DNA from 2 places in the Mesorhizobium sp. M0106 genome. Region 1 is predicted to be linked to the other one. Evidence: riboswitches for the same ligand, from Rfam matches in the RefSeq annotation. Region 1 holds a riboswitch; the other holds the start of a gene.
What was found. A riboswitch is a leader RNA that binds a small molecule or an ion and turns the genes downstream of it on or off. The one in region 1 is predicted to bind S-adenosylmethionine.

Region 1 (4,384 bases):
GCTGGCCGTTGGCGTCGAGCGCGGTTGCCTTTTCCACCGTCGCGCCAAGCTCGTCGCACAGATTGACGAAGTCGCGAATGGTGCAGAAATGGATGTTCGGCGTGTCGTACCAGGAATAGGGCAGGTCCCTGGTCACCGGCATGCGGCCGTTGAAGAGCAACGAAAAGCGCACCCGCCAGTGGCCGAAATTCGGGAATGAGACGATGGCGCGGTTGCCGATCCGGAGCAGTTCGTCGAGCACCAGCTTCGGATTGCGTGTCGCCTGCAAGGTCTGCGACAGAACGACGAAGTCGAAACCCTTGTCGGGATAGAATTGGAGATCCTTGTCGGCATCGCCTTGAATAACCGACAGGCCGCGCGCCACGCATTCGTTGACGCCGCGCTGCGACAGTTCCAGCCCGCGGCCATCGACCTTCTTGGTCTCCTGCAGCAATTCGAGCAGCAGGCCGTCGCCGGAACCGACGTCCAGCACCCGCGACTGCGGCGGGATGAGATCGGCGACGACTTCGAGGTCGACGCGCTGGGCGCGGTTGACGCTCATGCCTTCGGCTCTTGCTCGGCACATGGTCCTGATCCGAACAATCCGCAACTTTTCGGGGTCATGCGCCGAGCCCTCTCGCCCGCGCGGCCGAGGCGATGAAGCCCTTGATGGCGGCGAACAGTTCCGGTTCGTCGAGCAGGAAGGCGTCGTGGCCGCGGTCGGTCTCGATCTCGACGAACGATACCGAGGCGCCGGCCGCGTTCAGCGCGTGCACGACCGAGCGGCTCTCCTCGGTCGGGAACAGCCAATCGCTAGTGAACGAAACCAGGCAGAAGCGCGTCTTGGTGCCGGCGAAGGCATCGGCCAGCCGGCCGCCATGGTCGGCGGCGAGATCGAAATAATCCATCGCCCGCGTCATGTAGAGATAGGAGTTGGCATCGAAGCGATCGACGAAGGTCATGCCCTGATGGCGCAGATAGCTCTCGATCTGGAAGTCGGCATCGAAGCCGAAGGTCAGCGCTTCGCGGTCCTGCAGGTTGCGGCCGAACTTGCGGTGCAGCGCTGCTTCCGACAGATAGGTGATGTGGGCGGCCATGCGCGCCACCGCCAGCCCCTTTTCCGGCCGCTTGCCATGCTCGAAATATTTGCCGCCATGCCAGTCCGGGTCGGCCATCACTGCCTGCCTGCCGACCTCGTGGAAAGCGATGTTCTGCGAGGAATGGCGGGCACCGGTGGCGATCGGCAACGCCGAGAAGACGCGCTCCGGATAGCTGGAGGCCCATTGCAGCACCTGCATGCCGCCCATCGAGCCGCCCAGCACGCTGAACAGCTGTTCGATGCCGAAATGCTCGACCAGCATCAACTGCGCCCGCACCATGTCGCGGATGGTGATGATCGGCAGGTCGAGCCCGTAGGGCTTGGCGGTGGCGGGATTGGTCGAGGCGGGGCCGGTGGAGCCGAGACAGCCGCCGATGACGTTTGACGAGATGACGAAGAAACGGTCGGTATCGATGATCTTGCCGGGACCGATCAGCACTTCCCACCAGCCCGGCTTGCCGGTCACCGGATTAGTGTTGGCGACGTGCTGGTCGCCGGTCAGCGCATGGCAGACGAGGATGGCGTTGGAGCGCGCATCGTTGAGCGTGCCATAGGTCTGGTAGGCGATCTGGAACGGCGACAGCAGCGTGCCGGCGTCGAGCTTGAGCGGCTTGTCGGCGCCGAAACGCAACACCGGGCTCGACGGCTGGTCGGCCTCGTTGTTGGTTTTTCGAGCGCGCAAAGCGACCATTACATCTCCTTGCCCGGCCTTCCGTTGTCCGCCGGTCTGGGCAACAGCCAGCCCGGGCAACAAAAAACCGGCCATGCCTTCGCAAAGCCGGTTACAAGATGCAAACGGCCCTTTAGCAAGTTGTTTAACGTGGCTGCAAGCCGACCGGCCAAATCACCACGGAACTGTCGATGCTCTTCTATGACTCGCGCGTGGGTTCGTCAACGGCAAGTTCTTGATCCCGAATTGCCGCCCCTCGACATTCCGGGCCACGGCTTGTATTTCCGCTGCGGCCTCCCGATGGAGGCATCCTCGACGGATTTCATGGAATGAGCCAGACACCGGATCAGACACGTCCAACGCCCCGCGCCGGCATCATGGACATCGAAGCCTATGTGCCCGGCAAGAGCGCGGCGCCTGAAGGTGTCGCCAAGGTCCATAAATTGTCGGCGAACGAGAACCCGCTCGGTCCTTCGCAAAAGGCGATAGAGGCCGCGCGCGCGGTCGCCGACAAGCTCGCGGTCTATCCCGACGGCAGCGCCAGGCGCCTGAGGGAAGCGATCGCCGAGGTGCACGGGCTCAACCCGGCGAACATCGTCTGCTCCAACGGCTCCGACGAGATTCTGGGCCTGCTGGCGCAGACCTATCTCGCACCCGGCGACGAAGCCATCATCACCGAACACGGCTTCATGGTCTACAAGATCTACATACAGTCGGCCGGTGCCGTCCCGGTAACGGTCAAGGAGACCGATGAACGCGCCGACATCCATGCGATCCTCGCTGCGGTGACGCCGCGCACCAGGATCATCTTCCTTGCCAATCCAAACAATCCAACCGGCACCTACGTGCCGTTCCAGGAGGTGCGCCGCCTGCATGCCGGCCTGCCGCGAAACGTGCTTCTGGTGCTGGATGCAGCTTACGCCGAATATGTCCGGCGCAACGATTATGAAGCCGGCGTCGAGTTGGTGGGCAGCGCGGAAAACGTGGTCATGACCCGCACTTTCTCCAAATTGGGCCTGGGCGGGGCGCGGATCGGCTGGATGTATGCGCCAATGCACGTCATCGACGCGATCAACCGCGTGCGCGGGCCTTTCAACGTCAATGCGACGGCGATCGAGGCCGGCATCGCGGCGATCCACGACCGCGCCCATATCGAACGCAGCGTCGCGCACAACGAGACCTGGCTAGCCTGGCTGAGCGAGCAACTAAGCGGGCTCGGGCTGCGGGTGACGCCGAGCGTCGGCAATTTCATCCTCATCCACTTTCCCGAGGACAAAAGGCATTCGGCGGCGGCCGCCGACGACTACCTCAGTGCGCGCGGCTACATATTGCGGCGCGTTTCCGGCTACGGTTTTCCGAACGCGCTGCGCATGAGCATCGGCACCGAAGAGGCCAATCGCGGCGTTGTCGCAGCACTCGCGACATTCCTGAAAAGCTAGAACACCATGACCTCACCGATGTTCGAAAAGATCGCGCTGGTCGGCATCGGCCTGATCGGCTCGTCGCTGGCCCGCGTCATCCGCCGCGAGGGACTCGCCGGCCAAGTGGCGATTTCGACGCGCAGCGACGCGACGCTGGCACGCGCGAGCCAACTCGGCCTTGGCGACACCTATACGACGGATGCGAAAGAGGCGGTTCGCGATGCTGATCTGGTTATCGTTTCGGTGCCGGTCGGCTCTTCAGGCACGGTCGCCGCAGAGATCGCGCCTGCGCTGAAGAAGGGCGCCATCCTCACCGATGTCGGCTCGACCAAGGCGTCGGTGATCGCGCAGATGCAGCCGCACGTGCCTGATGGCGTGCACTTCATCCCCGGCCATCCTTTGGCCGGCACCGAAAAATCGGGACCGGACGCCGGTTTTGCCGAACTGTTCGAGAACCGCTGGTGCATTTTCACGGCGCTGCCCGGCACCGATCCCGCAGCACTGGAAAAGCTCTCGGAATTCTGGCGCCGCTGCGGCTCCAACATCGACACGATGGACCCGCAGCATCACGACATGACGCTGGCCATCGTTTCGCACCTGCCGCATATCATCGCTTACAACATCGTCGGTACCGCCGACGATCTGGAGTCGGTGACCAAGTCCGAGGTCATCAAATACTCGGCTTCCGGCTTTCGCGACTTCACCCGTCTCGCGGCGTCCGACCCGACCATGTGGCGCGACGTCTGCCTGCACAACAAGGACGCCATTCTCGAAATGCTGGCGCGGTTTTCCGAGGATCTGTCCTCGCTGCAGCGGGCGATCCGCTGGGGCGACGGCGAAAAACTGTTCGACCTGTTCACCCGCACCCGCGCCGTCCGCCGCTCGATTATCGAGGCCGGCCAGGACATCGACGTACCGGATTTCGGCCGCCAGGCAGTCGAACACCCGCCGAAGGGATAAGCCGCGGCAGGCCGATCGCAGGCCGGCCCGGCTTAGAGCGGTTCATCGTTTCACAGAAACGCCGAACCGCTCTATCTCTTTGTTTTGCGCAATTCCGGACGGAAAACCGTTTCACACTTTTCCTGGAGTTGCTCTAGTCGAGCGGCTTGATCTTGCCGAGCGGGATGAAGCCGAGCGAGGCCTTGCCCCTGACGATCTTCAGCGGCATCGACGGCTGGTTGCCGAGCAGCGCCAGTCCGGCAAAGCCGGTTTGGA
Region 2 (4,384 bases), on a different contig from region 1:
CTGCCGTCCGACATCCGCGGCGCTTCACGCATCCTACGCGACGGCAAGCTGCTTTGGGAAAAGCCGTTCCTGTCGGGCGAGGCGAACATGTCGCACACCATTGGCAATCTCGAGCATCATCACTTCAAATACTCGGCCTTCCGCCAGCCGGGTGACGTGCATGTACACATGTTCGGCACGGCGACGCTGTCCTTCGCCGACGGCATCAGGACCGAGGCCGGTGACGTATTCGAAATCGAGGCGCAGGATTTCGGCCTGCCTCTGCGCAACCCGCTTGAAATCGAGCAGCCGGTGAAGGTGGCGGTGAAGGCGTTGTAAACTGGTGACATAATTCAGGGGCGAGAAATGAACGGCCTGCGGATTGGCACTGTGTTCGTAAGTTTAGTCCTGTTCCTCGCCTATTTCTCCCCAGCGGCTTACAGCGCCGGACAATGCAGCGCAAGATCCTATCGCGAAGCCCGAATGTCGATGACTGACCGGCTTCTGGCCACCGGCTATTCGAAATCGCAAGTGAGCTTTCTGATGCGCAACGCGGATCGCATGACGTCCGCACTCCGCGCTGACAGACTGAACGACAATGGCAGAGCCTGCGGTATCGACTCCGCCAGAGCCCATGTGCTGGGATGTCTCGGCAAGCAGTTGTTCCCCTTGCAGTCCAGCTCAAGCGCCTCACTTGACGACGAGAAGCAAACCAGAGGTTTTTGGGGGAAGAAGCGATTGGCAGTGCGAGAACTGCTCTTTGTCGGTCAGTTTCATGGCTGCCTTGGCGCCGCGAAAGAATATCTGTTTCGCGGCTGATGGCCTGCGAACAAGATCAGCGGGCGACGCGGAAATGCTTGGACAGTTTCAGGCCCTGCGCCTGATAGTTCGAGCCTAGATCTGTGCCGTAGAGCGCCTGCGGCCGTTTCAGCATGTGCTCGTAGACCAACCGTCCGACGATCTGGCCGTGATCGAGGATGAACGGCACTTCGTGGCTGCGCACCTCGAGCACCGCCCGGCTGCCGGTGCCGCCCGACGCCGAATGGCCGAAACCCGGGTCGAAGAAACCGGCATAATGGACGCGGAACTCGCCGACCAGCGGGTCGAAAGGCGTCATTTCGGCGGCGTAGAGTGGCGGCACATGCACCGCCTCGCGCGACACCAGAATATAGAATTCGTCCGGATCGAGCACCAGCTCGCCGGCACCGCTCTTGTAGAGCGGCTCCCAGAAATCGACGACATCCTGCGCGGCGCGCTTGTCGACGTCGACCAGGCCGGTGTGGTGCTTGCCGCGATAGCCGACAAGCCCATCCTTGTCGCCGTCGAGGTCGATCGACAGCGCGATGCCGCCGCCTGAGATGTTGGGTGGTTCGGTGGCGACCAGCATCTCGGCGCGGTGCAACTCGTGCAGCTCGCTTTCTGACAAGAGCGCATTGCCGGTGCGGAACCTGATCTGTGACAGCCGCGAGCCGGTGCGCACGACGATCGGGAAAGTGCGCGGGCTGACCTCCAGATAGAGCGGACCTTCATAGCCTGCGGCGATCTTGTCGAACTCGTGGCCACGGTCGGTCATTACCCGGGTGAAGATATCGAGCCGTCCGGTCGAGCTTTTCGGGTTGGCCGAGGCGGAAATATGCGCGGGCAGCGCCAGGCTTTCGAGCAGCGGCACGATGTAGACGCAGCCGGTTTCCAGCACGGCACCTTCGGCGAGGTTGATCTCGTGCAGCTTCAGCCGGTCGAGCTTGTTGACAACCCTGTAGTCCGGGCCGGGCAAGAAGGAAGCACGCACCCGCCAGGCCTTGTCGCCGAGCCTGAGGTCAAGGCTGGCCGGCTGGATCTGATCGGAATCGAGCGTGCGCGGCGATTTCAGCGCGCCCGTCTGGAACAGCGCGGAAATATCCTGATCGGGAAGAATGCCTGTCTGCCGCAAGGGTCTGGCTCCGTTCGAACGCCGGGCGAGGTCTTGTTCTGTCGCAGGTCCGACCGTGGACGCCTTTGGCACCTGCTTGGTACAACCCTCTTAATCATGCCGGCAATTGACGCAAGCGTGGCGCGGGTCTAAAGCTCGTTATCCCGTGGTGATTTGGCCGGTCGGCTTGCAGCCACGTTAAACAAGTCGCTAAAGGACCGTCGGGCCGCAAGGCCATATGGACCGGTTGCGACTTTCGCGACCGGTTTTTTGTTGTTTGGACCAATTTTGGTGTTTGGATGGAATGATGACCAAGAAGCGCGACTGGAAGCCTCAGACCGCACTCGTGCATGCCGGGACGCTGCGTTCCGGCTTCGGCGAGACCTCCGAGGCGATGTATCTCACCCAAGGCTATGTCTACGAGACGGCGCAAGCGGCGGAGGCCCGCTTCAAGGGCGAGGAGCCGGGCTTCATCTATTCGCGCTATGCCAATCCGACGGTCGACATGTTTGAGAAACGCATGTGCGCGCTGGAAGGAGCCGAGGACGCGCGCGCCACGGCATCCGGCATGGCGGCGGTGACGGCAGCACTGCTGTGCAGCGCCAAGGCGGGCGACCATATCGTCGCGGCGCGCGCGCTGTTCGGCTCCTGCCGCTGGGTGGTCGAGACGCTGGCGCCGAAATACGGCATTGAGGCAACGCTGGTCGACGGCACCGACATCGCCAATTGGGAAAAGGCGGTCAAGCCGAACACCAAACTGTTCTTTCTGGAAAGCCCGACCAATCCGACGCTGGAGGTGATCGACATCGCCGCCGTCGCGGCACTTGCCAATTCGATCGGCGCCAGGCTGATCGTCGACAATGTCTTCGCTACGCCCTTGCAGCAGAAACCCCTGCAGCTCGGCGCCCACATCGTCGTCTATTCGGCCACGAAGCATATTGACGGCCAGGGGCGCTGTCTTGGCGGCATCGTTCTGTCGGACAAGAAATGGATCGACGAGAACCTGCATGACTATTTCCGCCACACCGGCCCAAGCCTCTCGCCCTTCAATGCCTGGACGCTGCTGAAAGGCCTGGAGACGCTGCCGCTACGCGTACGCCAGCAAACGGAAAGTGCCGGCCGCATCGCGGATTTCCTCGCCGAGCGCCCGCAAATCGCCCGTGTCATCTATCCTGGCCGTGCCGACCACCCGCAAGCGGCGGTGGTCAAGAAGCAGATGTCGGGTGGCTCGACGCTGATTTGCCTCGATGTGAAGGGCGGCAAGCAGGCGGCCTTTGCCTTCCAGAACGCACTCGACGTCGTGCTGATTTCCAACAATCTCGGCGACGCCAAGAGCCTGATCACCCATCCGGCGACGACGACGCACAAGAACTTGACCGATGAGGCCCGCGCCGAGCTCGGCATCGGACCGGGAACGCTCAGGCTGTCAGTTGGCCTTGAGGACGCCGACGACCTGCTCGAAGACATCGAGCAGGCACTGAGAGTTGCCGGATAAGGGCTGGCCGAATAGAGGCGAGCGGGGACGCGCCGATCAGGCGCCGGACGGGGTCTCTTCCAGCTCCGCGACGGGCTTGGTCTGGATAGTCATCACATTGCCGCGCCAGTCGACGGCGCCGCTCAGCCATCCGCGCGCCCAAATGGCGGGAAGCATCAGGTCTCGCGCCATCATCGCCAGGATGGTGCGCAGCGACAGGTGCCATCCCTTGGCCGAGGCCAAGGCGCATTCCGGCAGGTAGGCCGCGACCAGCACGGCGATGGCGGTTGCCGGCAGGCTGACGCCGGCGTCAGCCGCCGCGATCAGCGCAAGCACCAGCGGCGGCGCTGCGCCGATCAGGATCTCGGGGGCGAAGAACAGCGCGAAGGTGACGCGGCGCAGCCGCGCCCAACGCGCCTGCCGCGACCAGATCTCGCCAAACGTGCGCCGGCCGAGCGGCTGTTCAAAGGGCGAGGCGACAAGATTGACCCGCAGTCCGAGCCCGTTGACCAGCTTGGTCGCGGCGGCGTCTTCGGCGATCTCGGCAGCAAGCGCGCAGATGCCGCCATTGGCGTCGAGCATCGGCTTATTCCACAACATGCTCTTGCCCTGCGCGAAGCCGAGGCCGAGCGCCTCTCCGGCGTACTGCCAGCGTGCCTGCAGCGTGTTGAGAAAGGCGCATTCGACCTCCCCCCAGAAGCCGTCCGGCCGCGAGCCGATCGGCGTCGAGCAGACGAGGCCGGTGTCGTGCCGCCACGCCGCCATCAGGTGCTGGACGTAGTCGCTCGGCATAAGCACGTTGGAATCGGCAAGGATGACCCAGCTATAATGCGCCGCTTCCCAACCCTTAACGCAATTGTTGAGTTTTGGATTGCCGCTGATGCGGTCGTCACCGACTAGAAGGCGGGCGCGAATAGCTGGAAAGCGCGCCATTGCGGCGGTGATCGGCTTGACCACCGGGTCGTCGGCATGGGCAACGCAGAAGATGAGTTCGTAGCGCGGCCAGTCGAGTGAGAAGGCGC

Region 2: it holds a riboswitch for S-adenosylmethionine, as region 1 does, so the genes downstream of both, NKJ55_RS03340 (O-succinylhomoserine sulfhydrylase) here and metX (homoserine O-acetyltransferase MetX) in region 1, are expected to answer to the same signal.

Annotation. Positions count from the first base shown of each region.
Region 1 is NZ_JAMYUA010000035.1:57,925-62,308, reverse strand. It holds gene metW (methionine biosynthesis protein MetW) at 1-541, opposite strand, end outside; gene metX (homoserine O-acetyltransferase MetX) at 600-1,769, opposite strand; SAM riboswitch at 1,862-1,939, opposite strand; gene hisC (histidinol-phosphate transaminase) at 2,078-3,187, shown strand; gene NKJ55_RS26565 (prephenate/arogenate dehydrogenase family protein) at 3,194-4,129, shown strand; gene NKJ55_RS26560 (DUF2125 domain-containing protein) at 4,263-4,384, opposite strand, start outside.
Region 2 is NZ_JAMYUA010000002.1:336,638-341,021, reverse strand. It holds gene araD1 (AraD1 family protein) at 1-318, shown strand, start outside; gene NKJ55_RS03350 (hypothetical protein) at 346-798, shown strand; gene NKJ55_RS03345 (2'-deoxycytidine 5'-triphosphate deaminase) at 815-1,909, opposite strand; SAM riboswitch at 2,045-2,122, shown strand; gene NKJ55_RS03340 (O-succinylhomoserine sulfhydrylase) at 2,193-3,383, shown strand; gene NKJ55_RS03335 (glycosyltransferase) at 3,420-4,384, opposite strand, start outside.